DNA from 3 places in the Sporosarcina sp. FSL K6-5500 genome. Region 3 is predicted to be linked to each of the others. Evidence: a T-box and tRNA genes for the amino acid it is inferred to sense, from the RefSeq annotation. Region 3 holds a T-box; the other regions hold tRNA genes.
The links. The T-box of region 3 lies ahead of serS (serine--tRNA ligase). A T-box ahead of a tRNA ligase gene usually reads a tRNA of that ligase, here a tRNA-Ser.
Positions count from the first base shown of each region.

Region 1: it encodes a tRNA-Ser, which carries the amino acid that the T-box ahead of serS (serine--tRNA ligase) is inferred to sense. The anticodon was not compared.
Region 2: it encodes a tRNA-Ser, which carries the amino acid that the T-box ahead of serS (serine--tRNA ligase) is inferred to sense. The anticodon was not compared.

Region 1 covers NZ_JBBOTP010000001.1:2,412,767-2,414,999, forward strand. The annotation lists rRNA gene MKX62_RS11330 (23S ribosomal RNA) at 1-498, shown strand, start outside; rRNA gene rrf (5S ribosomal RNA) at 645-760, shown strand; tRNA gene MKX62_RS11340 (tRNA-Asn) at 805-879, shown strand; tRNA gene MKX62_RS11345 (tRNA-Ser) at 884-975, shown strand; tRNA gene MKX62_RS11350 (tRNA-Glu) at 999-1,073, shown strand; tRNA gene MKX62_RS11355 (tRNA-Val) at 1,239-1,314, shown strand; tRNA gene MKX62_RS11360 (tRNA-Met) at 1,383-1,457, shown strand; tRNA gene MKX62_RS11365 (tRNA-Met) at 1,539-1,613, shown strand; tRNA gene MKX62_RS11370 (tRNA-Asp) at 1,617-1,692, shown strand; tRNA gene MKX62_RS11375 (tRNA-Phe) at 1,752-1,827, shown strand; tRNA gene MKX62_RS11380 (tRNA-Thr) at 1,841-1,916, shown strand; tRNA gene MKX62_RS11385 (tRNA-Tyr) at 1,930-2,014, shown strand; tRNA gene MKX62_RS11390 (tRNA-Trp) at 2,020-2,093, shown strand; tRNA gene MKX62_RS11395 (tRNA-His) at 2,121-2,196, shown strand; tRNA gene MKX62_RS11400 (tRNA-His) at 2,233-2,233, shown strand, end outside.
Region 2 covers NZ_JBBOTP010000001.1:2,741,699-2,743,931, forward strand. The annotation lists tRNA gene MKX62_RS13100 (tRNA-Lys) at 1-34, shown strand, start outside; tRNA gene MKX62_RS13105 (tRNA-Leu) at 65-146, shown strand; tRNA gene MKX62_RS13110 (tRNA-Gly) at 155-229, shown strand; tRNA gene MKX62_RS13115 (tRNA-Leu) at 237-322, shown strand; tRNA gene MKX62_RS13120 (tRNA-Arg) at 344-420, shown strand; tRNA gene MKX62_RS13125 (tRNA-Pro) at 447-523, shown strand; tRNA gene MKX62_RS13130 (tRNA-Ala) at 605-680, shown strand; tRNA gene MKX62_RS13135 (tRNA-Met) at 703-776, shown strand; tRNA gene MKX62_RS13140 (tRNA-Ile) at 784-860, shown strand; tRNA gene MKX62_RS13145 (tRNA-Ser) at 878-970, shown strand; tRNA gene MKX62_RS13150 (tRNA-Met) at 1,013-1,087, shown strand; tRNA gene MKX62_RS13155 (tRNA-Asp) at 1,091-1,166, shown strand; tRNA gene MKX62_RS13160 (tRNA-Phe) at 1,226-1,301, shown strand; tRNA gene MKX62_RS13165 (tRNA-Gly) at 1,309-1,382, shown strand; tRNA gene MKX62_RS13170 (tRNA-Ile) at 1,387-1,463, shown strand; tRNA gene MKX62_RS13175 (tRNA-Asn) at 1,465-1,539, shown strand; tRNA gene MKX62_RS13180 (tRNA-Ser) at 1,549-1,639, shown strand; tRNA gene MKX62_RS13185 (tRNA-Glu) at 1,650-1,721, shown strand.
Region 3 covers NZ_JBBOTP010000001.1:1,614,786-1,617,018, forward strand. The annotation lists gene serS (serine--tRNA ligase) at 1-890, opposite strand, end outside; T-box leader at 1,084-1,301, opposite strand; gene MKX62_RS07525 (NUDIX hydrolase) at 1,382-1,957, opposite strand; gene pdxS (pyridoxal 5'-phosphate synthase lyase subunit PdxS) at 2,026-2,233, opposite strand, start outside.

The sequences.
Region 1 (2,233 bases), 800 kb from region 3:
TCCGCATGGAAGGGCCATCGCTCAACGGATAAAAGCTACCCCGGGGATAACAGGCTTATCTCCCCCAAGAGTCCACATCGACGGGGAGGTTTGGCACCTCGATGTCGGCTCATCGCATCCTGGGGCTGTAGTCGGTCCCAAGGGTTGGGCTGTTCGCCCATTAAAGCGGTACGCGAGCTGGGTTCAGAACGTCGTGAGACAGTTCGGTCCCTATCCGTCGCGGGCGCAGGAAATTTGAGAGGAGCTGTCCTTAGTACGAGAGGACCGGGATGGACATACCTCTGGTGTACCAGTTGTCTTGCCAAAGGCATCGCTGGGTAGCTATGTATGGACGGGATAAATGCTGAAAGCATCTAAGCATGAAGCCCCCCTCGAGATGAGATTTCCCATTACGCAAGTAAGTAAGATCCCTCAAAGAAGATGAGGTTGATAGGTCTGGGGTGGAAGCACGGCGACGTGTGGAGCTGACGGATACTAATCGATCGAGGACTTAACCAATTTTGAAAAGGGCTTGATTACCCTGATTCTGTGTAGCACAATGTCTGTTTTATTCAGTTTTGAGCGAACAAAATTAATTATTTTGTAAAAACGCTTGCAAGTAACAACAAGGTGTGATATAATTAATCTTGTCTTGTGGAAAATAGTTCAGTGACGATTGCGAAGAGGTCACACCCGTTCCCATACCGAACACGGAAGTTAAGCTCTTCAGCGCCGATGGTAGTTGGGGGTTTCCCCCTGTGAGAGTAGGACGTCGCTGGTCTGTTAGTCCAAAAGAAGATACTTAATGTATGTTCTTAATATTATTCCGCAGTAGCTCAGTGGTAGAGCAATCGGCTGTTAACCGATCGGTCGTAGGTTCGAGTCCTACCTGCGGAGCCATTTAGGAGAGCTGTCCGAGTGGCCGAAGGAGCATGATTGGAAATCATGTAAGCGGCTAACGCTGTTTCAAGGGTTCAAATCCCTTGCTCTCCGCCAGATTCATATAAATGATAAATTAAGGCCCCTTGGTCAAGCGGTTAAGACACCGCCCTTTCACGGCGGTATCACGGGTTCGAATCCCGTAGGGGTCACCATAACTTTTTAGAAATTCATCATTAAGCACGTAGACTTTAATTCAGTAATTCGAGCATAGCACACTCTCGTTAAAATCGGGAGAAGGAAGGAGCGTACATTAGTACGTGACTGACTGAGCGAATGAAGCTGACAAAGAGATGCGCCGCTTATCGCAATTTTACCCAGGAGGATTAGCTCAGCTGGGAGAGCACCTGCCTTACAAGCAGGGGGTCGGCGGTTCGAGCCCGTCATCCTCCACCATTAAGTTTTTTAAGCAGATTCACCGCTTAAAGAAACTTACATATATTTAATTATATAAATACTATTGTCGCGGGGTGGAGAAGTGGTATCTCGTCGGGCTCATAACCCGAAGGTCGCAGGTTCAAATCCTGCCCCCGCAACCAAATTTTATCATGATACAGCAGATCATATAGCTGACATGTAAATGATTAGCTCTTTATCAAATGAATACATTATATTGTTGTCGCGGGGTGGAGAAGTGGTATCTCGTCGGGCTCATAACCCGAAGGTCGCAGGTTCAAATCCTGCCCCCGCAACCAAATGGTCCCGTGGTGTAGCGGTTAACATGCCTGCCTGTCACGCAGGAGATCGCCGGTTCGATCCCGGTCGGGACCGCCATTTTTATTTTTCTTATAAGGTTTAGAATAAGCTAATATCTTAATGTAAACCAAATATGTGGCTCAGTAGCTCAGTCGGTAGAGCAAAGGACTGAAAATCCTTGTGTCGGCGGTTCGATTCCGTCCTGAGCCACCATTTTAATATTTGTGCCGGAGTAGCTCAACTGGTAGAGCAACTGACTTGTAATCAGTAGGTTGAGGGTTCAAGTCCTTTCTCCGGCACCATTTACACCTATATGGTGGGGTAGCGAAGTGGCTAAACGCGGCGGACTGTAAATCCGCTCCCTACGGGTTCGGCGGTTCGAATCCGCCCCCCACCACCAGTTTTAGGGGCATAGTTTAACGGTAGAATAGAGGTCTCCAAAACCTTTGATGTGGGTTCGATTCCTACTGCCCCTGCCATTTTTTTTAGTATAATCTAATATTATGGCGATTGTGGTGAAGTGGTTAACACATCGGATTGTGGTTCCGACACTCGAGGGTTCGATTCCCTTCAGTCGCCCCATTTATCTATCCAATTAAAACAAACTTATATATCATGG
Region 2 (2,233 bases), 1.1 Mb from region 3:
AGGGTCGCAGGTTCGAATCCTGCATGGCTCACCATTTTTATGACTTAGTGTCATAATTTATATTGCGGGTATGGCGGAACTGGCAGACGCGCTAGACTTAGGATCTAGTGCCTTCGGGCGTGGGGGTTCGACTCCCTTTACCCGCACTTATAATGCGGAAGTAGTTCAGTGGTAGAATACGACCTTGCCAAGGTCGGGGTCGCGGGTTCGAATCCCGTCTTCCGCTCCATATTTTTGCCGGGGTGGCGGAACTGGCAGACGCACAGGACTTAAAATCCTGCGGTAGGTGACTACCGTACCGGTTCGATTCCGGTTCTCGGCATTAATAACTTTTCACTTATATGCGCTCGTAGCTCAATTGGATAGAGCACCTGACTACGGATCAGGAGGTTGTGGATTCGACTTCTGCCGGGCGCACCATTATGTTTTTAAACTTTATAATTCTTCGGGACGTAGCTCAGCTTGGTAGAGCACTTGGTTTGGGACCAAGGGGTCGCAGGTTCGAATCCTGTCTTCCCGACCATTAAGCTTTTTAAGCAGATTCGCCGCTTAAAGAATATACCATTTTAAGTAGATTTGTGCTTTAATAATTGCCAGCTATAATGGGGCCTTAGCTCAGCTGGGAGAGCGCCTGCCTTGCACGCAGGAGGTCAGCGGTTCGATCCCGCTAGGCTCCACCAACACAATTTTCATAAAGATCCTGGCGGCGTAGCTCAGCTGGCTAGAGCGTACGGTTCATACCCGTGAGGTCGGGGGTTCGATCCCCTCTGCCGCCATCTTAAAGGACCTTTAGCTCAGTTGGTTAGAGCAGACGGCTCATAACCGTCCGGTCGCAGGTTCGAGTCCTGCAAGGTCCACCACTATTATATACAGCCATGGAGGTATACCCAAGCCCGGCTGAAGGGATCGGTCTTGAAAACCGACAGGGGAGTCAAATCCCGCGGGGGTTCGAATCCCTCTACCTCCTCCATTTTTAACTAGTGGTGAAATTAAATAGTACTTATATTGTTGTCGCGGGGTGGAGAAGTGGTATCTCGTCGGGCTCATAACCCGAAGGTCACAGGTTCAAATCCTGTCCCCGCAACCAAATGGTCCCGTGGTGTAGCGGTTAACATGCCTGCCTGTCACGCAGGAGATCGCCGGTTCGATCCCGGTCGGGACCGCCATTTTTATTAATACTATAAGGTTTAGAATAAGTTAACGACTTAATGTAAACTAAATACGTGGCTCAGTAGCTCAGTCGGTAGAGCAAAGGACTGAAAATCCTTGTGTCGGCGGTTCGATTCCGTCCTGAGCCACCATTGTTATGCGAGTGTAGTTTAGTGGTAAAACCTCAGCCTTCCAAGCTGATGATGAGGGTTCGATTCCCTTCACTCGCTCCAAAAAGGGCCTATAGCTCAGCTGGTTAGAGCGCACGCCTGATAAGCGTGAGGTCGATGGTTCGAGTCCATTTAGGCCCACCATTCCGCAGTAGCTCAGTGGTAGAGCAATCGGCTGTTAACCGATCGGTCGTAGGTTCGAGTCCTACCTGCGGAGCCATTTATATATGGGGAAGTACTCAAGCGGCTCAAGAGGTGCCCCTGCTAAGGGTATAGATCGCGAAAGCGGTGCGAGGGTTCGAATCCCTCCTTCTCCGCCATATATAATTTGGCCCCTTGGTCAAGCGGTTAAGACACCGCCCTTTCACGGCGGTATCACGGGTTCGAATCCCGTAGGGGTCATACATAAAAGTAGCTTTACAAGTTCTTAATGAACTTGTAAAGCTACTTTTTAATTTGTTTATATATAGTTTTCTAGTTCACTTAAATTCTAACTATATATGTTGAATTAAAGAATCCCATTGAATCTACTGTGGCGCTCAATAAGGAGTGAGTTGTAATTCGGGGTGTGGATTGTAGAACGCTTGACGCTTTGGGGATGCCTTTCACCGTAAGCCTGGATATCGCTTCGCATCCAGTCTCACGGCTTCGGCGACCCCTTTGCCGTACCTGCACTAGTGTGTTCATTATCGAGAGAAATGTGATTTTGAGATGTATATGCCGAGATTATAAGGTGATTACTAGTTGATACTACTTATATTCAAGAAAGACGTACTCCAGGTTGCAGATTTCATCACAGATAATGAAATGCTCTTTCTCATATAGACCATCCAGCGTCGAAGCGATATTGGTAGGAGTTCTGTTTCATTCTTAAATAAAAAAGACAAGACTATGGAGAAGACTTCAGCCGCCAA
Region 3 (2,233 bases):
TCATAAGAATCTTCCGGCTTCACGAAACGAACAAGCTCAACTTTGTTGAACTGGTGCTGACGGATTAGACCGCGCGTATCACGGCCAGCAGATCCCGCCTCTGAACGGAAGTTCGTGCTATACGCCGCAAATGCCACCGGTAATTGTGCAACATTCAAGATTTCGTCGCGGTGGAAGTTCGTTACAGGCACTTCAGATGTCGGAATAAGGAAATAATCCTCTTCGTTGATTAAAAATGCATCTTCCTCAAACTTCGGCAACTGTCCTGTACCCGTTAAGCTTGTGCGATTCACCAAATACGGCGGCAACATTTCTTCGTAGCCGTGCTCTTCAATATGAAGGTCAAGCATGAAGTTAATCAATGCGCGCTCAAGACGAGCTCCCAGTCCTCGGTAAAAAACAAAACGGCTTCCCGTCACTTTTGCAGCACGTTCAAAATCAAGGAGATTTAAATCCGTTCCCACTTCCCAGTGTGGCTTTGGCTCAAATCCAAATTCAGGCTTCTCTCCCCACACGCGAATTTCGACATTGTCGTCTTCGCTATCGCCAACAGGAACACTGTCATGCGGGATATTAGGGATACGCATCATAATATAATTCAATTCTTCCTCAACTGTGTGCAGTTCTTCGTCGAGTTTTTTGATGTCTTCCCCAACTTGACGCGTACGTGCAATAACGTCATCTGCATTTTCTTTATTACGCTTCATTTCAGCGACCTTTTGAGATACTTCGTTACGTTCCGCTTTCAAGGTTTCAACTTTTGCAATCAATTCTCTACGCTTATCATCAAGTGCTTGGAATTTATCGAGCTGAGAAATATCCTCTCCGCGTTTAGATAGCTTCTCTTTCACTTCATCAAAATTTGCACGGACTTTTTTAATATCTAGCATGAATAATTCCTCCTTAATTTTTAGACGATAATGGAAAGTGGACAACAAAGAAAAGCGTAAGGTGTCACTTAGCTCCGACAAGCGCTGAAAGGCTTGCTAACAAAGGTACTTTTTGCCTTTATCAGTAAGACGGAAGTGACTCGAGGGGCTGACACCTGAAGCTGGACAACAAAAAAAGCCCTCGATTCCCTATAAAAGGGACGAGAACTACCCGCGTTGCCACCCAAATTGACCGGACAACCAAGTCCAATCCACTCCATTGAAATAACGGCTCAACTGCCGGCTCAGGCCTACTAAACGTTTCAGCCCGGCTACTCAGGGACGGATTCACAAGTGTTTTTACCGGCTCACACCACCCGCCGGCTCTCTTCAAAAAACGTGCTTGTTACTGCTTCCCATCATCGTCTCATGTTTGAAATTACCCTTACTTTACTACAAGCTGGTTTTTTTGGCAAGTCACTCAAAGAAAAAATGTATCCGCTTTCTTAAGATTACTCTTTAAAGATATGTGCAACTTGTTCAAAATAATTTCTTTCGTGTGGAACAAAGTCGCTGAGACCAATTTTCGCCAATGTTCCATCGAAAATATTGATGCATTTAACTGTCATTACTTCATTAACGAAAAGGTCAATTAGTGCTTGTCGCTCCACGACATGGACACTTTCTACTTCCTCTTGTTGCAATGAAAATTCGCTTGCTGCAAAAGTTGAGTCATATAAGAAGACATTCGAAAACTCACGATCAATAAAGGTGGGCAATTTGATAATGTTCCGCACAACACCTTTCGAATGCAGCTTCGTTATATCGACTTCTATGCCTAATTCCTCTTCCACCTCACGAATGCCATCTGCCACAGTTTCTGTTGAGAGAATATGCCCTGCAGCGGTAATATCAAACAATCCCGGAAAGTCTTTTTTAATAGCGCTTCTTTTTTGAATATAGACAAACTGATCATCGACTAGCCAGCAATGGAAGGTTTCATGCCACAGTCCCTCACAGTGGACCTTGGCTCTATTTTCATTTCTCAAATAGGTATAGTTTTCATCGAAGACCTTTAATTGTTCCATTCTTATCACCCCTATAATTAAGTATACAAAAAAGCGAGGGATTTCTCCCCCACTTTTTTCTTAATTAATTACCAACCGCGTTCTGACATACGCTCTTCCACTTGAAGGGTTCCGATTTCTAACCCTTTCATCGGTTCACCAATGTCTTTAGACAGTTCACCAATCAGTTTATAGTCTTTGAAGTTTTCTGTTGCTTTAACAATTGCACGTGCAAATTTCTCAGGATTTTCGGATTTGAAAATACCTGAACCTACGAATACGCCATCTGCGCCAAGT